4 regions of the Janthinobacterium sp. SUN206 genome follow, and region 2 is predicted to be linked to each of the others. Evidence: predicted binding sites of a transcription regulator. Region 2 holds the regulator's gene; each other region holds the start of a gene.

Region 1 (4,748 bases), on a different contig from region 2:
CGCCGCCATCGAGGCCATGCACGCGCAACCGGCGCGGCGCTGGACCTTGTCGCAGCTGGCTGCCGTCGCGGGGCAGTCGCGCTCCGCCTTTGCCTTGCACTTCAAGAAGCGGGTGGGCGTAACGCCGCTCGACTATCTGCTGCGCTGGCGCATGCGCCTGGCCACGCGGCGCCTGAAGGGCGGCAGCGCACCCGTCACCTTGATCGCGCAGGCGCTGGGCTACGATTCCGACAGCGCCTTCAGCCACGCCTTCAAGCGCGTCATGGCTTGCTCGCCGCGCCAGTACCGGCTGCGCCACGCGGATACGCAGGCGTAAAAAAACCCGCGCTTGCGGGTTTTAATCATACAAGGTCAGCGCGCCGGCACGGGCGGCAAGGCCGCCACCGCCAGCAAGGCAAACGGTCCGAGAAACAGGCCGATGCCGAACCACAGTCCCCCGTGGCGGCCGCGCCGGCTGGCCAGCAGCCAGGTGGCGACCGCAAACAAAAACATGAAGATCAACAGTATCGCCATTGCCACTCCTTGCCATGCGGAAAGCCCAGTGTAGCCCACGGGCGCGCCCGTGGCTACACTGCAATTAGCGCTGCACCTGCATCAGTATCACGCGCTTGCTGCTGCCATCGGCTGGCGGCGCGCTTGACGGCGGCGACGGGCTGTCGCACGAGCCGCAGGAACCGCAACCGCTGCCGCAGCCCGGCGCCACCTTGAAGAAGGTCGACATCTTCGCTTCATCGAGGCCGCAGCGCACGAGGCCCCGCACGATGGCGCGGCGCACGCCCGCCGGCAGGTACTTGGTTGAAAAATGCAACAGCGCGGCTGCGACGATCAGGGCGACGATGAGGGTTTGCCACATGGTTTTCTCCTAAGCGCCCAGCATCAGGGCGACACGGTACGTGATGAACGAGGCGGCATACGCCAGCGCGAACATGTAGCCGGCCATCAGCAGCGGATAGCGCCAGCCGCCCGTCTCGCGCTTGACCACGGAGAGCGTCGACAGGCACTGCGGCGCGAACACATACCAGGCCAGCAAGGACAGCGCGGTCGCCAGCGACCACGAATGGGCGATCAGCGGCTCCAGCGTGGTGGCCAGCGCGTCGCCCGTTTGCGACAGCGCATACACGGTACCCAGGGCGCCGACGGCCACTTCGCGCGCCGCCATGCCCGGCACCAGCGCGATGCAGATCTGCCAATTGAAGCCGATGGGCGCGAAGATCACTTCCAGGCCGCGGCCCAGGATGCCGGCCAGGCTGTAGTAGATCGGCGGGTGGATGGCGTTATCCGGCGCGCCGGGGAAGGTGCTGAGGAACCACAGGATGATCATCAGGCTCAGGATGATGGTACCGACGCGCGTGAGGAAGATCTTCGCGCGCTCCCACAGGCTGACGGCCAGGTTGCGCAGGTGCGGCCAGTGATAGGCGGGCAATTCCAGCATCAGCGGCTGGTTGCCGCGCACGCCCATGCCGCGCTTCATGACCCAGGCCACGGCCATGGCCGAGATGATGCCGGCGAAGTACAGCACGAACAGCACCAGGCCTTGCAGGCTCAGATAGCCCCATACCTGGCGTTCCGGGATAAAGGCGGCGATGATCAGCGCATACACGGGCAGGCGCGCCGAACACGTCATCAGCGGCGCGATCATGATGGTCACCAGGCGATCGCGCGGATTCTGGATGGTGCGCGCCGCCATCACGCCGGGAATGGCGCAGGCAAAGCTCGACAGCAGCGGGATGAAGGCGCGGCCGGACAGGCCCACGCCGCCCATCAGGCGATCCAGCAGGAAGGCGGCGCGCGGCAGGTAGCCGCAGTCTTCCAGGCTCAGGATGAAGAAGAACAGGATCAGGATCTGCGGCAGGAACACCAGCACGCTGCCGACGCCGCCGATGATGCCTTCCACCAGCAGGCTTTTCAGGTGACCGTCTGGCATGTTCGCCGTCAGCACGGCGCCCAGGTGGCCCACGCCATCGGTGATCATTTCCATCGGCGTGGCGGCCCAGGCAAACACGGCCTGGAAGATCAGGAACATCAGCACGGCCAGGATGATGGGGCCGAACACGGGGTGCAGCACCACGTCGTCGATCTTTTCCGTCAGGTTGCCCTTGTCGCTCGTGTCATTGCTGACGGCGGACAGGATGCGGCGCACTTCGCGCTGGGTTTCTTCGACGGTGACAGCATCGATGGCCGCCAGCGGTTTCGCTTCCACGGCCGGCAGCGGCAGCATGGCGTCGATGGCGTTCAGCAAGGCTTTTTCGCCATCGTGCTGCACCGCCACGGTTTCCACCACGGGCATGCCCAGTTCCTGCGACAGTTTCACCGTGTCGATCAGCATGCCGCGCTTGCGCGCCACGTCCGTCATGTTCAGGGCCAGCAACATGGGCAGGCCCAGGCGCTTGACTTCCAGCACCAGGCGCAGATTCAGGCGCAGGTTGGTGGCGTCGACAACGCAGATGATGGCGTCCGGACGCGGGTCGCCGCGGCGCAAGCCGCCCACCACGTCGCGCGTGATGGCTTCATCGGGCGTGGTGGCCGACAGGCTGTAGGCGCCCGGCAGGTCGAGCAGGCGCACGGGCTTGCCGGCTGGCGAGGTGAAATGGCCTTCCTTGCGCTCGATGGTCACGCCGGCGTAGTTCGCCACTTTCTGGCGCGCGCCCGTCAAACGGTTGAACAGGGCGGTCTTGCCGCAGTTCGGATTGCCCAGCAAGGCAATTTGTGGCTGATGCGGCGGCTTGTGCACGCCTGCATCCACGATAGTTTCGACAGCACCCATGGTCATTCCGGTTGAAGCAGCGGTTGAATCGTAATCAGCGCCGCTTCGAAGCGGCGCAGTGCGAACGTGGCATTGCCGACCTTGATGGCCAGCGGATCGCCGCCGGGAATGCCGCGCTTGAGCATGCGGATTCGTTCGCCGGGAACGAACCCCAGCTCCATCAAGCGGCGGGCCAGGTCGACGCCGTCCTCCGTCTGTCCTGCCGTGTGGGGCGTGATATGCAACACCGTGCCGCTCTGGCCGACTGCCAGCGCATCGAGTGTCATCATGGGTGGAACTAGAGTCATGAGCAAATTCCGTTCAAATTAAGAACACCTGATACCGGCGACGGCGCAAGGCGCCTCGCACCGGTTCCAGGTTTGTGAGGTAAAACGCAACTGTTGCGCATTACCGACAAGCGGCCATTCAATCTGTCCAGACGGCGACCGTCCGAGACAATACCAGCATTATAAACATGAATGCGAATAGTTTTTATTTAGCCCGGAGAGCCGCCCCCATCAAGGGCTGCGTCATTCGGAAACATGGCCTGTGAAGCTGCGGCGCCAAGCCGCCAACTGCCGCACACTTGATCAAAATCACTTGCATTGTCCCCCGCTTTGCGCGACAATGAAACGTAATGATAATGATTCTCATTAAAACACTAGCAACAATGCTTTCCAGCACTAGTGTCTGTTCATCCTCCAGCCAGAAGGTGTATCAATGATTGTATGTGTCTGCAACAACATATCTGATCGTGAAATCCGTCAAGCCGTCGATCTTGGCCTGTCCAGCATGGCCGAACTGCGCCGCGACTTGGGCGTGGCCACCTGCTGCGGCAAATGCCACACCTGCGCGCGGGAAGTGCTGAACGATCACCTGAACGCCACCGTGGCGCTGCAAGAAACCGTATTGATGCGAGCTGTACTGACAAACTAAAGAAAGCGATGAACGCCATGACGATGATGCCCCCGCCCGTAACGGTGCAGGCCGTGCAGCAATTTGCCGACTTCGACAAGAAGCGCAACAAATTCGCGCCGCTGATGGCCATCGTCGTCCTGCACATCGCCGGCTTTTACGCCATCCAGAGCGGCCTGCTGAGCCGTGTGGTCACGGCGGCCATGCCGACCATCACCACCATCAGCATCATCGCCCCGCCGGCGCCGCCCAAGCCGCCGGCGCCGTCTGTACCGAAAACCGTGGAATTGAGCGCCCCCGTGCCGCGCGCCGTGATCCCGCCGCTGCCGCTGATCGCCGTGGCGCCGAGCGAACCGACGATCACGCCGCCGCAGCCGACGCGCGCCGAAGCGGCACCGGTTGCCACCGCCGCACCGACAGCGCCATCGACACCGTCGCCGACGCCTCCGGCGCCGTCGACGCCGCGCACCGTCAGCAGCGTCGAATACATCAAGGCGCCGCAACTGATCTACCCGAATCTGTCGCGCCGCCTGGGCGAAAGCGGCACCGTGGTGTTGCGCATCCTGATCAATGAAAAGGGCTTGCCCGAGCAAATCCTGATCCATAAATCGACCGGCTACGGCAACCTCGACGAAGCGGGCCGCCAGGCCGCCCAGCGCGCGCTGTTCAAGCCGATGATCGAAAACGGCAAGCCTGTTCCCGTGTACGTGTTAGTACCGCTGACCTTCCAACTGAGCTAGCCTTCCGGCGGCCCTTGCGCCGCTGCCAGCCCGCAAGCACCGCACCCTGTGCCCTGCTTGCTTTTTTGCGCCCTGTTTTCTGTACCAGTCAAGCAACTGCTTGTTTCAGTCTGCCAGCCTACATCCCCGGGCCAGGCAGACTTTTTTTTGCGCGCTACATCTCCGCCCACATCCTGAGCAGGTTGTGATAATGCCCCGTCAAGCCCACCGTCGCCGGCGAATCGCCGTGTTCTCCGCGCACGCTCTGGATGTTTTGATCGAGCTCAAACAGCATGCTGCGCTTCCAATCCTCGCGCACCATGCTTTGCGTCCACAGGAAGGAGCAGATGCGCTCGCCGCTGGTGACGGGC
Region 2 (4,748 bases):
GGCGGCAGCGCCGACACCATCATGGAAACCGTACGCAAGGGACGCAGCAACACCATGCCGGCCTTCAGCGATTTCCTCGGCGAATCCAAGGTACACGTGCTGTCGGCGTATGTCTGGAGCCTGTCGAATCCGCAGGCACCCGCAAAGTAAAAATGGAACCTCAAGTCATCAAGATGTATGCGGCCCGCGAGCAAATCTACCCTCGCGAGGCCAAAGGACGCTACGCTACCTGGCGATGGGTATGCGTATGGCTTACCCAGCTGGCGTTCTACGGCTTGCCGTGGTTGACCTGGAATGGCAGGCAAGCCCTGCTGTTCGATTTGACCACGCGCAAGTTCTACATTTTCGGCGTCGTGCTGTGGCCCCAGGATTTCATCTATCTGGCGGCCCTGCTGATCATCTGTGCGTATTTGTTGTTCCTCGTCACGGCCATTGCCGGGCGGGTGTGGTGCGGGTTCTCTTGCCCGCAAACGGTATACACGGAAATTTTCCTGTGGGTCGAACGCCGCATCGAGGGCACGCGCAGCGCGCGCATGGCCCTCGACAAGCAGGGCCCCTCCGTGCGCAAGGCGTTCAAGAAGACGGCCAAGCACCTGGTATGGGGCGCCATCGCCCTGTGGACGGGCTTTACCTTTGTCGGCTACTTCACGCCGATCAAGGAACTGGCGCAGTCGGTGACCACGCTGAACTTCGGTCCCTGGGAATGGTTCTGGGTCTTGTTCTACAGTCTGGCAACCTACGGCAACGCGGGCTGGCTGCGCGAGCAGGTGTGCAAATACATGTGCCCCTACGCGCGCTTCCAGAGCGCCATGTTCGACCAGGACACCCTGATCATCACCTACGATGCCAAGCGCGGCGAACCACGTGGCGCCATGAGCAAGAAGGCCGGCAACAACGACAAGCTGGGCGATTGCATCGACTGTACCCTGTGCGTGCAGGTGTGTCCGACCGGCATCGATATCCGTAACGGCCTGCAGTATGAATGCATCGGTTGCGCCGCTTGCGTCGATGCCTGCAACAGCGTGATGGACAAGGTCGACCGGCCACGGGGACTGGTACGCTACAGTACCGACCATGCGATGGAAAACAACTTCAATTCGAAGCAGATACGCCAGCGCGCCATGCGCCCGCGCGTCTTGATCTACACTTCCATCCTGGCCCTGATCATCATCGCCGTGTGTACTTCGCTGGCCCTGCGCACGCCCCTGAAAATGGACGTGATCCGCGACCGCGGTTCCATGGGACGCGAAGTGGAAGACGGCATGATCGAAAACGTCTACCGCCTGCAGATCATGAACACGTCGGAGCAAAGCCAGCATTTCAAAATCAGCGCTTCCGGCTTGCCGGGCCTGACCTTGCTGACGCGCGAAGAAGTGACCTTGCAGCCGACGGAAACGCTGGGTTGGCCCATCCGCCTGCGCGTGCCGCACGGCGTGGGAGAGAAGGGCTCGAACAAGATTGCGATCGAATTGCAATCGCTGGACGACCCATCGCTGCATGTGCGTGAAAGCGCGGTATTCATCGTGCCACGTTAACAAGGAAAGGCGGACGGGGACCGGGTGCCCTCGCCGCCGCCACGAAGTTGCAGGAAGGCCGGTCCCCATGCGGGGACTGGCTGATTAAACAGGAGAAATATCATGTCCGACAGTCTGAAACTGCAAGCACCCGTTGCACCGTGGTACAAGCATCGCTGGCCATGGCTGCTGATGATCGGCCCCGGCCTGTCCGTGGTCGTCGGCAGCTTCATGGGCTATATCGCGTTTACGCAGCCCGATGCGCTGGTGGTGGGCGATTATTACAAGCAGGGCAAGGCGATCAACCAGGATTTGAAGCGCGACACGATCGCCAGCGACCTGGCGATGGATACGCGCCTGTCGTATGACGTGGCGCAAGCACGCCTGACCGGTTCCGTGCACAGCTTCGGCAAGGCCTATCAGGCGCCTTTGCAGCTGCACCTGGCGCATGCGACCCTGCCGGAAAAGGATATCAAGGTGCTGGTGCAGCCCGACGCAGCCGGCAATTTTTCCGTAGCGCTGCCGATGCTCGAGCGCAGCCGCTGGCAAGTGCTGGTGGAAAACGACAAACGCGAGTGGCGCCTGTCCGGCATCTGGACCTGGCCCCTGCAGCGCAGCATCGCGCTGCATGCGGATGAAGAGCTATAACGTACAGCGCCGGGAAAACCGTAGCGAGCGGCAGTGATTTGTGGTTGAGAAGCGCAGCTGTGCTATAGCACAGCGAGCATCGCAAGCCGCAAAGCGCGACGCGCAGCAGGTTTTGACGGTGCTGTTACTTGCAGACGTCCGTGCCGGCCGTAATGGCTTTCAGCTTGGCCGGCTGCAGGATTTCAATTTCCCGGTTGGAGACGCGCAGCCAGCCTTCCTTCTTGAACTTCGACAGCAGGCGGCTGACGCTCTCGATGGTCAGGCCCAGGTAGTTGCCGATTTCCTCGCGCGACATGCGCAGCTGGAAATTGCTGCCCGAATAGCCGCGCGCTTCATAGCGCGACGCCAGGTTGACGATGAAGGCGGCAAAGCGCTGCGTCGCCTGCATATTGCCCAGCAACAGCATGACGCTTTGCTCGCGCGTGATTTCCTGGCTCATCATGCGGTGGAAATGGCGCAGCAGGGTCGGCATATTGCCCAGCAATTGTTCCAGGCTGGAAAACGGGATTTCACACACTTCGCTGTCTTCCAGCGCCACCGCATTACAGTGGTGGCGGTCGGCGCTGATAGCGTCCATGCCCAGCAGTTCACCCGCCATCTGGAAGCCCGTCACCTGCTCTTCGCCGCCCGGATTGATCTGGTACGTCTTGAAATGCCCCAGGCGGATCGCATACAGGTTCTGGAACGAGTCGCCGATGCGGAACAGCGAGGCGCCGCGCACGATCTTGCGGCGGCGGCCGATGATCTGGTCCAGCCTGTCCATGTCGCCCACATCGAGGCCCATCGGCAGGCACAATTGATGCATGCTGCAGGTCGAGCATCGCGCACGCAACGCCTCCACGTTCACGGTGGGCAAGGTTGGAGTGAGTAGCGCTTCAGTCATGTCGGTACCTTTTAGAAAATGCAACAACAAGTTTACTGCATACAGCCGCATACAGGGTTGCCGTATGCCAATTTCACCGTAAATTCGGCGAATAAACGACGTCCAGCCTTTAATTATATGGCAACATCGTCAAAAGCCCATCCGGGACGGGCAATTTGCGCGGCACCGCTTGCCAAGCTGGGGCATTGATAGGAAAATTCCTGACAGCATTATCTGCCGCCTGTGCCGCCCGGTACTGAAAAGGAAATCATGAAGCCTCTCGGCATTAAAGCAAAAGTCGCGCTGGCCACCAGCCTGACCTCGATCGCCATGATCGCGCTGGTCACCATGATCCAGGTGCAGCACATGCGCGACGACTTCACCCGAGTACTGCTGAGCCAGCAATCGTCCCTGATCACCCGCACCGCCGCCGAACTCGACGACAAGCTGGGCATGCTGCTGCAGATCGTCACCCTGACGGCCAGGCAGCAGCCGCCGGAATTGATCGCCCGGCCCGCCCAATTGCGCGAATACTATTCGCGCCGCTCGATGCTGGTGCTGTTCGATGACGTGCTGGTGCTCGACGCGCATGGCGCCGTCGTGGCCGACATGCCGGAAGTAGCGGGGCGCGCCGGCATCAACGTCGCCGAGCGCGAGTATTTCCAGACCGTCCTGCGCACGCGCCAGCCCATGATCACCGAACCGATGCTGGGCAAGTCGAGCGGCATGCCCATCGTGCAGATGGTGGCGCCCGTGCTGGCCGCCGATGGCCAGGTGGCCGGCGTGGTGATCGGCGTGCTGCGCCTGTACAAGGACAACCTGCTGGGTCGCCTGCGCTCGGAAAAGATCGGCAAGAGCGGCTATTACTTCATCCTCACGCGCGGCGCCGTGCCGCGCTACGTGCTGCATCCCGATACCAGCCGGCTGCTGCAACCGCGCCAGCCGAACGCCAACCTGACGACGACCCGGCTGCTGCAGGAAGATGGCGAAGGCAGCATGGTCAGCACCAACAGCCGCGGCATCACGGCCGTCAACAGCTTCAAGCGCCTGAAATCCGTGAACTGGCTGCTGGCCGCCTCGCTCCCCGTCGAGGATGCCTTCGAACCGTTCGATGGCGTGCTGTACCGATTGGTGCTGTGGAGCATCCTCGCCTCGCTGCTGGCCGCCTTTGTTCTGGGCTGGGTCACCGTGCGCCTGCTGTCGCCGCTGGTGCGCCTGCGCGACACCCTGCAAGCCCTGCGCACCAGCGGCAGCCGCTTCACGCCCGTGCCGGTGCAGCAGCGCGACGAGATCGGCGAACTGACGGAAGCGTTCAACGGCCTGATGAGCGAACGCGACCGCCTGCAGCAGGAGCTCGAATCGCGCGCGGCGGAGCTGGAACAGGAACGCGACCGGGCCGAGGCGGCCAACCGCGCGAAGAGCGATTTCGTGGCCAACATGAGCCATGAAATCCGCACGCCCCTCAATGCCGTGCTGGGCATGGTGTATTTGCTAGGCAATACCAGGCTCGACACGGAACAGCGCAAGTATCTGACCATGGTCAGAGTGGCGGGCCAGTCGCTGCTGGGCATCCTCAACGACGTGCTCGACTATTCGAAGATCGAGGCACGGCGCATGGAATTGTCGCCCGTCGAATTCGACCTCGACGAAGTCATGAATACCCTGGCCACGACGATGACGATGAATGCGGGCGAAAAGGAGCTGGAACTGGCCATCGCCGTCGA
Region 3 (4,748 bases), on a different contig from region 2:
GCACCCGCGCATAGCTGTAGTCGGAGAACCAGGCGCCGCTGCAATAGCTCATCACGTCCTTCATCGGCGTGTTGCCATAGACTGCCTTGCTCAGCTGGCCGATGCTGCCTGCATAGTTGCTGTTGTACAGCGGTTGCGGGCCCAGATTGCCATTCGCATATGGGTAGTCGACAGCAGCGCCAGCCGGACCGCCGCAGGGAACGTGCTGCAGCGAGTGATTATGGCCCAGCTCATGCACGAGCGTAGTCAGCCACAGAGGCCATTGATTGGAGAATGGGTCGACCGCCGCGATGCTATTGGACTGGGCATCGAGGCCGATGGCCGACGTAAAGTCGTTGCCGCTGCTGCGCTGGTTGATGTAGGCCAGGCCGGCGGCGTTGGTGACGGACATCTTCGGCACGAAACCATAATAGTAGGCGCCGCTGTCTTCCAGCGCGCGCCGGTTTTCCAGCTTGCCCAGGGCATCGCTCCACCAGCTGTCGGCCGTGCTGCTGCCCGGCATGCTCAGTGCGGCGCGCGTCGTGATGCTGATATTTTCCGTCGCATACGGATACACGCGCAGCAGCGCGGCGCGGATCACCTCAGCGTCAGGCAGTTGCGCCACGCCATCATCGGTGCTCAAGGGCACGAGCACCAGACGAATTTTGGCCAGGCTGGCCACCACGGGCGTCGCTTCCTGGCTCACTTGCACGCCGTCATTGCCGACGGCCGTCACGCGCACGCGCACGCCGGGCAAGATCCAGCCTGCAGGCAGGACGGCACTGAAATTGCCGTTGAAACTGTCATCGTTCTTCGTCGTCGGCAAGAGCGCCGGCCCCGTCATCGCGATACTGCCCAGGTTGCTGCCATTGGCGGCGGTCGCATTCAAGGTGACCGCCGGGCTGGACTGGCCCGCCTGACCGGCCAGCACGGACACGCGCACGGCGGCCGACTTGCCGCGCGTCAAGCGCAAGGCCGTATTGCTGGCATTCAAATTCAGTACTTGCGCGAAATCAATGCTGCCCAGGGTAAAGGCCGACACCGTGCCCGCATTCACGGCGATGCGCGACGCCGCCGCCAGCATCACGTTGCCCGTTGCCGAGTCTGGTGCAGACAATACCAGCTGACTGGCACTGGCACTGACGATGACGGCCGGCGTATTGCCCACCGACGCCGAAGTGACCTGGTCGAGATTGCTGCCCTGCACCGTCACGGACAAGCTTCCGTTATTGACGGCCGAGGTGATCGACGTCACCGTCACGCTGGCCAGCACCGTGTACGTGTCGCCGCTGAGCACATCGTTGTAGGGACCGCGCACCGTCAGCGCGCCTGTCGCCGCGCCCGCAGGCACCAGCACCGTCACGCTGCCGGCCGTCTGGCTTTGCGGCGTTGCCGCCGCGCCATTGCCAAACTGCACCGCCGTCACGGCGCCCATGCCGCCGCCCGTGATCGTCACGCTGGAACCGACGCCGCCCGTCGCCGGTGCGACGCTGCCCACGCTCAATGGCAGGTACACATTGACGTTATAGCTGGTGGCCGCCGTGCCGCTGGCGCTGACGAGGCTCAAGGCGCCCGATACGGGCACGCCCGGCATGGTCAGGGTGATGCTGGTATCGCTGGCGGCGCTGGTGGCAACGGTCACGCCGCCAACCTGGAAAGCCGTCACGCGGCTCAGATTCGTGCCTGTAAGCACCAGGCTGCCACCGACGGCGACATTCGCCGCCGAAACGGCCGTCACGGCAGGCAGCAGCACGGGCGTGCCCGACGTGGTCGCCACCACCGTGTCGCCGCCCCCACCGCCACCACCGCCGCAGGCGGACAGGCCCAGCATGACAAACAATGCGACAAGCAGATGGTTTTTCATGGCTGGCAACCATGTTGATGCAGCGCGATGCCGGGGAGGACACGAGATAAATGTGACATATTGGTGACTTTTGGTGAGAATTTAATTTCGAAGAACCAATATTATGGTTTAGTTCGATTCCCAAAGACAACTATTAATGCTTTTGATTCAATTGGTTTTGATAATAATTAAAATATCTGCTTGGCAAACTTTACTCTGAGCATTATTCCCCTCACTCTGTATTGGCTAAAATCAAAATTACTTTCCTTTGCAGCTATTGCCATTCAACTCATTAAAAATATGCTGATGCGGCGCAAATAATGTGGAAATTTTTCCACAGCCTAGACGCCATATTGTTCTGCCAACTTTGCTGGAAGAATTAACGTTTTGAGTAAGATTTTCAGGAATGTAATTTTCAGAAGCAGGCGTGGCGGCAGGCGATGTGTTGCAAGAAGGCCTGCCGTGGGGCGAACGGCCGCTTTTGCTTAAAACCAAAGCAGCCTGATGCCGTATAATTTTAGACCCGGTGAAATCAGGCGATTGCCACCTTCTGCCTGCCCTACCCGGCCGGCAACTCTCCGTCAGCTGATCCTGCTGACCCGCATCCGCCTCGTAACGTCTTGTCGCCGCGCCGCCGCCCGTTTGCCTATTGAAAGCATGAAATGAACGATACCGTGATCCCCGCCATGTCCCCGACCGAAGCCACCTTGCGCGCCATTCTGGCGCAGCGGATCATGATTCTCGACGGCGCCATGGGCACGATCATCCAGCAATACAAGCTCGACGAAGAAGCGTACCGCGGCGGCCCCGCCGGCCGCTTCATCGATTTCGCCGCGCCGGCCGACAGTGGCGCGCGCGAACTGTTCGTCAAGGGCAATAATGAGTTGCTGACCCTGACGCAGCCGCACATCATCCAGGAAATCCACGAGCGCTACCTGGCGGCCGGCGCCGACCTGATCGAAACGAATACCTTCGGCGCCACGACGATCGCGCAAGACGATTACCACATGGCCCACCTGGCCTATGAAATGAACGTCCAGGCGGCCAAGCTGGCGCGCGCCGCCTGCGATAAATATTCCACGCCGGACAAGCCGCGCTTCGTCGCCGGCGCCCTCGGGCCCACGCCGAAGACGGCGTCGATCTCGCCCGACGTGAACGACCCTGCCGCGCGCAACGTTACCTTCGACCAACTGGTGGCCGCCTACCTGCAGCAGACGCAGGGCCTGGTGGAAGGCGGCGCCGACGTGTTGCTGGTGGAAACCATCTTCGATACCTTGAACTGCAAGGCGGCCCTGTTCGCCATCGACCTGTTCTACGAGCAAAACCCGGATGTCGTGCGCCTGCCGCTGATGATTTCCGGCACCGTCACGGACGCATCGGGCCGCATCTTGTCGGGCCAGACCGTGCCCGCCTTCTGGAATTCCGTGCGCCACGCGAAACCGCTGACCATCGGCCTGAACTGCGCGCTGGGCGCCGCCCTGATGCGCCCGTACGCGGAAGAGCTGGCCAAGATCGCAGACACCTTCGTGTGCATCTACCCGAACGCGGGCTTGCCCAACCCCATGAGCGACACGGGTTTCGACGAGTTGCCAGCCGACACGTCCGCCCTGCTGCGCGAATTTGCCGACGCGGGCTTCCTGAACATGGCGGGCGGCTGCTGCGGCACCACGCCCGAGCACATCGCCGCCATCGGCGAGTTGCTGTCAAAAAACACCCCGCGCACCGTGCCGGCCCCATCGCACGACCTGCGCCTGGCGGGCCTGGAACCGTTCGTCGTCAATGACGAGTCGCTGTTCGTCAACGTGGGCGAGCGCACCAACGTCACGGGCTCGAAGGCGTTCGCGCGCATGATTCTCAACGAGCAATATGACGAGGCGCTATCCGTGGCCCGCCAGCAAGTGGAAAACGGCGCGCAAGTGATCGATATCAATATGGATGAAGCGATGCTCGACTCGCTGGCCGCCATGACGCGCTTCCTGAACCTGATCGCCTCGGAACCCGACATTTCGCGCGTGCCCATCATGGTCGACTCGTCGAAATGGTCGGTCATCGAAGCGGGCCTGAAATGCGTGCAGGGCAAGGCCATCGTCAACTCGATTTCCATGAAGGAAGGCGAAGAGGAATTCCTGCGCCAGGCAAAGCTGTGCCGCCGCTACGGCGCGGCCGTCATCGTCATGGCCTTCGATGAGAAGGGCCAGGCCGACACCTTCGAGCGCAAGATCGAAATTTGCGCGCGCGCATACCATTTATTGATCGATGCGCTGGACTTCCCGCCGGAAGACATCATTTTCGATCCGAACATCTTTGCCGTCGCCACCGGCATCGAAGAGCACAATAATTACGCCGTCGACTTCATCAACGCCACGCGCTGGATCAAGGAAAACCTGCCGTACGCGAAGATTTCGGGCGGCGTGTCGAACGTGTCCTTCAGTTTCCGCGGCAACGATCCAGCCCGCGAAGCCATCCATACCGTCTTCCTGTACCACGCCATCAAGGCCGGCATGACCATGGGCATCGTCAACGCCGGCATGGTGGGCGTGTACGACAACCTGGACCCGGAATTGCGCGAGCGCGTGGAAGACGTGGTGCTGAACCGCCGCGAAGACTCGACCGAGCGCATGATCGAATTTGCCGGCACCCTGAAGGCGGGCGGCAAGGCGGAGGCGCAAACCCTGGCCTGGCGCGAAGGCACGGTGCAGGAGCGCCTGTCGCATGCGCTGGTGCACGGCATCACGCAATTCATCGTGGAAGACACGGAAGAAGCGCGCCAGGAACTGCTGCACAATGGCGGACGCCCCATCCACGTGATCGAGGGCCCGCTGATGGCCGGCATGGACGTGGTCGGCGACCTGTTTGGCCAAGGCAAGATGTTCCTGCCGCAAGTGGTGAAATCGGCGCGCGTGATGAAACAGGCCGTGGCCCATCT
Region 4 (4,748 bases), on a different contig from region 2:
TTCAGCACGGACGGGCGCGCCACGTCGGCATCGACCAGCAGCACCGTGATATCCATTTCCATGGCGATGCTCATGGCCAGGTTGACGGCGCAGTAGGTCTTGCCTTCGCCGGGCATGGCGCTGGTGACGACGATCAGGTTGCCGTGGCGGATGGCCTCGGCGCCGCTGGCGCGCGCCTGGCGCAGCAGCGGGCGCTTGATGATGCGGAAATCCTCGGCCACCGAGCTGCGTCCGCCTTCCTGCGTGAGCATGCCTTGCTCCGCCAGCCGGGCCAGGTTCAGGGGGCGGTACTGGGGCGACCGGGCCGCGTCCGCGCCATCCGCACCCGCCGCGCCCTCCACGCCATACGGCACGCCGGCCTCGGCCACGCCCAGGATGGTGGGTTCCTGCTTGCCGCTGTCCTTGCTGCTCATCGTCGCTCCCCGGGATCTAGAATTTCAGCAGCGCGGCCGTCATGACCCCGCCGTACAGCACGAACAGGCTGCCCAGGCAGGCGCCAAAGCCGTAGCGTGCGCGGCGGCGGCGCACTTGCTGCAGCGCCGTCCAGTTCATCGATACCGTGCCCAGCACGTTCAAGCCCGTGGCGTCGCGCAGTTCGGCGGGGCTGAGGAAGGTGGGACGCACCTGGCTGATGAGCAAGGCCGTGGCGACGCCGGCCACCAGGGCCGCGCCCAGCGCCGCGCTGAACAGCAGCGGGCGGTTCGGGCCGACGGGCGCATATTGCACCGTGGGCGGGTCGATGATCTTGAAGGCCATCATTTCCGTGGTGGAGCTGAGTTCGCCCGACAGCTTGGCCGCTTCGCGCCGGCCGATCAGCTTTTCATAGTTTTCCTTGTTGATGATGTAATCGCGGTTCAGCTGCGCCAGCTGCGATTCCACCTCGGGCACGGCATTGCTCTGCGCCAGCAGGCGTTCATTGCGCGCGTTGTATTCCTGCACGCGGGCGCGGATGGCGGCCACCTTGGCGTCCGCATCCGTCAGCGCCACCTTCAGCTGCTGCAGCATGGGACTGTAGTTCTTGCCGGGGTCGCCGGCCGCCGTCTTCAGCTTGCTTTCCTCGATCTTGCGTTCTTCCAGCTGGGCAATGAGGCGCTTCGAGGAAATGATGTCGGGGTGCAGTTCCGTAAATTGCATGCGCAGGCTGTCGAGGTTCTTGTTGAGCGTGGCGATGCGCTCGTCGAGTTCGGGATTCGCGATGGCCGAAGCGTTCGGTTCCAGGTCGAGCACGGGCTCGTCGCCCTCGATCTGGCTCTGGATGGCCTTGCGGGCCTGTTCCGCCTCGACCAGTTCCAGCTTGGCATTGTTCAGGCTATCGGACGACATCAGCAGCTGGCTGCCATAGTCGATGCCCTGGCGCGGCAGCAGCAGGTTGTTGCGGATCTTGAATTCCTTCACGAGGTTTTCCGCCGCGCTCAGCTTGTCCTCGTAATTCTTGATCTGCTCGTCGATGAATTGCACCGCCTTTTGCGAATCGCCTTTTTTTCCCTGGAAACTGCCTTCGACAAAGATGGTGAGCAGGCTTTGCACCACGTCGCGCACCAGCTTCGGGTCGCGCCCGCTGTAGCTGATCGTGTAGATGTCATACGCGTTGGTGCCCGTGATCTTGATGCGGCTCATCAGGTCGTCGAGCTGGGCCTCGTGTTCGCGCACGGTCTTCGAATCGAGGTCGAGGTCGACCATGCGCATGACGCGCTCCACGTTCGGACGGCTGAGCAGGGTGCGGCTCATGATGGCCACCTGCTGTTCCGTGTTCGGCACGCTGGTCATGCCGGCCATCAGCGGCTTGAGGATGGTTTGCGTATCGACAAACACGCGCGCCGACGTCTGGAAGTCGTCGGGCAGGGTGATCACCTTGATGAAGCCGACGACGGCCACCAGCCACGCCACCAGCACCGCATGCCAGCGGTACTTCCAGATGCCTTTCAGACTGGAAAGCAATTGCTGTATCAATTCTTCCATGTCGCTTCCTTCAGGTGACGGTGCTGCACGGTCGATGGGCTGGCGACGGCGTCCTGCAAGAAATGCTTGCCTGTTGAGTAAGCAAAGTATAGGGCGGCTGGGAGGCAAAATTTCCCAAGATGATTGCTTCTTGATACGCCTCAAGGTTGACTTGCCGGGTTTTAATAATCATAGGAAGTTCGCGGCCCAGGCTGGTTCTGCGGGGCCGGCCATGGACGCGCCATCGACTCGAAGAGGCTCCGCATGAATCCGTTTCGCCGTGCATTTGTCTGCAACACGCTGGGCCTGGCCTTGGCCGCCGGCTTGCTGGGCGCCTGCCGCACGTCCCATCCGCTGGCGCCCTCCGACGACAGCGCGCCCATGCACGACTACCTGATCGGACCGGGAGACTCCGTCAACATCATCGTCTGGCGCAATCCGGAAGTGTCGCTGACGGTGGCCGTGCGGCCGGACGGCAAGATCACCACGCCGCTGGTCGAGGATTTGCCCGCCAGCGGCAAGACCTCGACCCAGCTGGCGCGCGACATCGAGCAAGCGTTGGGCAAGTTCATCCAGCAGCCCGTCGTGACGGTCATCGTCACCAATTTCTCGGGCCCGTATGGCGAGCAGATCCGCGTCATCGGCGAGGCGGCCAAGCCGCAGGCGCTGCCGTACCGGCTGGGCATGTCGCTGATGGACGTGCTCATCGCCGTGGGCGGCATCACCGATTTTGCGGCCGGCAACAAGGCCAGCATCATCCGCATGCGCGAAGGCAACCAGCAGCAGCTGGGCGTGCGCCTCGACGACCTCCTGAAGCGTGGCGATATTTCCGCCAACGTGATGATGCGCCCGGGCGACGTGCTGCTGATACCGGAGAGCTTCTTTTAATAGCGGACTCGGCAATATCAAAACAGCACTTATATTTGTCATTTTGTACTTGCAGGCAAATTTCAGCATGCAATTTTGCTATTAAATAGCATATTTCTTCTGTTTTTTTTGCCTGGCGCGGGAACTTCTCCAGTTTTTCTCTTGTCACAAGGCATTGGCTTCAGTCCGTCTCGACGGCTGCCGATGAACGTGAGGACAAGATGAGCTTTGAAGATGAACCCATTATTTCCTTCGACACGCCCGGTACTTTCAATGACCTGGTGGTGGGCGAGGGGCAGATCGACCCTGCCATGGAGCATGAGCTCGACCTGCAGCGCTTTCATATCCGCATGGCCAATTCGCGCGGCCGGCGCGAGGCGGCCAGTTTGCTGATCCGCAAGATGTACGGCTGGCGCGGCTATGCCGTCGACCCCGGCATCGCGCATGCCCTGAATAAAATCACGCTGTTTGCGGAAACGGCCGGCACCACGGTCGGCACCATGACCCTGTGCCTCGACAATGACGAGACCGGCTTGCCGGCCGATGAAAACTTCCGCGACAAGCTCGACATCCTGCGCGAGGAAGGCCGGCGCCTGTGCGAACCGTCGCGCCTGGCCATCGACAAGGGGGTGAGCAAGCGCGTGTTCGCGGCGCTGATTCATATCTCTTATATCTATGCCCACAATATTCACGGCTTTACGGATTACGTGATCGAAGTCAACCCGCGCCACGTGGTGTTTTACAAGCGCATGCTGGGTTTCCAGGACTTTGGCGGCGAGCGCGAGTGCACGCGCGTGGGGGCGCCGGCCGTGCTGCTACGGCTGGACCTCGATTACATGGGGGCCCAGATCCGTAAATACGGTGGCCTGATGGAACAGCATGGGGGTGAACGGTCGTTTTACCCCTTTTTTTTTCCGACATGGGATGAGCCTGGCATTACGGACCGGCTGAGGCAGGGGCGCAACTGATCACTCATTTGTTTTTCAGCAAGAGCGTCTGCATGTAGCTGCCCGGAATCGCGTAGGTGATGCCGCTCGGGGCGCTGATGGCCGCTTCCTTGAGGCCCTTGACGTATACCATGTTGACGATGCCGTAGACGAGACCGGTCTCGGGATCGAACAGGGGGCTGCCGCTGCTGCCCGGATACGCCGTCGCGTCCAGCTGGAACACGGTGTACGGCGCCTTTTGCAGCTGCGCCAGGCGCCGGATGTCGAGGCGCTGCGCGTTTTCGCTGGGCATGACCACCGGCGTCAGCGATGACACGGTGGCGCGGTGCGTCACGTGGTGCAGCCCGAGCAAGGTGCCCAGCGGAAAGCCCGTAAACGCCATGGCCTGGCCTTCGCGCACCGTGGCCGCGTCGCCCAGCACCAGAGCGGGCAGGGGCGCGCCCGCCAGGCGCAGCAAGGCCAGGTCGTGTTCCGTATCGAGCGCCTGGACCCTGGCGGGGCGAAATTGCGCCGCCTCGCCCTGGCCCGTGAGGATGCCGATGACTTCGTTCGGATTGGCGTCGAGCAATTTCTGGATCACGTGGGCGCAGGTCAGCACGCTCAAGCCGTCGCCCGTCACGAAACCCGTGCCGATGAAATTCATCGGCGGCGTGCGCGTCTTTTGCAGGCTGCCCACGCCGACGATGGACGGCTTGATGCGCGCGATGGTTTGCGCCAGCGGCGCATCGGCGCGGCACGGCGCGCTGGCCAGGGCCAGGCAGAATAGGAGGGCGGAAAACAGGGTTGTCATGGCGGCGCGCTTTCTAGGTGGGGAGGTGGCGGGCAGGACGCGGGCTGCAGCAGCGCGCACAGCAGCATCAGATGGCACAGCAGGGCGAGGCGCGGCACGTCGAGCAGGCTGTCGAACAGGCCGACGACGAGAAAACCCAGCAGGGCGGCGGCGCAGGCCAGCGCGCCCGGCTCGCCCCGCGCGGCGCGGCGCAGCAGGCGCTGGCC

What was found. The regulator FNR, encoded in region 2, switches genes on or off when oxygen is low (the NO sensors DNR and NnrR bind a similar motif). The targets are predictions, from matches to a motif close to TTGATNNNNATCAA.
Region 1: O3300_RS23030 (FeoA family protein) is a predicted target of FNR. The motif match lies at 3,330-3,343, and genes of this name have one in related genera.
Region 3: O3300_RS26265 (IPT/TIG domain-containing protein) is a predicted target of FNR. The motif match lies at 2,065-2,078, and genes of this name have one in related genera.
Region 4: O3300_RS02425 (XrtA system polysaccharide chain length determinant) is a predicted target of FNR. The motif match lies at 2,090-2,103, and genes of this name have one in related genera.

Annotation. Positions count from the first base shown of each region.
Region 1 is NZ_JAPWIB010000004.1:524,867-529,614, forward strand. It holds gene O3300_RS23010 (AraC family transcriptional regulator) at 1-316, shown strand, start outside; gene O3300_RS23015 (hypothetical protein) at 352-513, opposite strand; gene O3300_RS23020 (hypothetical protein) at 578-853, opposite strand; gene O3300_RS23025 (ferrous iron transporter B) at 863-2,764, opposite strand; gene O3300_RS23030 (FeoA family protein) at 2,767-3,051, opposite strand; gene O3300_RS23035 (bacterioferritin-associated ferredoxin) at 3,464-3,679, shown strand; gene O3300_RS23040 (energy transducer TonB) at 3,697-4,398, shown strand; gene O3300_RS23045 (Fe2+-dependent dioxygenase) at 4,553-4,748, opposite strand, start outside.
Region 2 is NZ_JAPWIB010000003.1:67,411-72,158, forward strand. It holds gene ccoP (cytochrome-c oxidase, cbb3-type subunit III) at 1-150, shown strand, start outside; gene ccoG (cytochrome c oxidase accessory protein CcoG) at 153-1,535, shown strand; gene O3300_RS17260 (FixH family protein) at 1,638-2,162, shown strand; gene fnr (fumarate/nitrate reduction transcriptional regulator Fnr) at 2,287-3,045, opposite strand; gene O3300_RS17270 (response regulator) at 3,295-4,748, shown strand, end outside.
Region 3 is NZ_JAPWIB010000006.1:57,736-62,483, reverse strand. It holds gene O3300_RS26265 (IPT/TIG domain-containing protein) at 1-1,843, opposite strand, end outside; gene metH (methionine synthase) at 2,485-4,748, shown strand, end outside.
Region 4 is NZ_JAPWIB010000001.1:584,326-589,073, forward strand. It holds gene O3300_RS02420 (XrtA-associated tyrosine autokinase) at 1-413, opposite strand, end outside; gene O3300_RS02425 (XrtA system polysaccharide chain length determinant) at 430-1,959, opposite strand; gene O3300_RS02430 (XrtA/PEP-CTERM system exopolysaccharide export protein) at 2,203-2,826, shown strand; gene O3300_RS02435 (long-chain N-acyl amino acid synthase) at 3,027-3,773, shown strand; gene O3300_RS02440 (serine protease) at 3,778-4,542, opposite strand; gene O3300_RS02445 (hypothetical protein) at 4,539-4,748, opposite strand, start outside.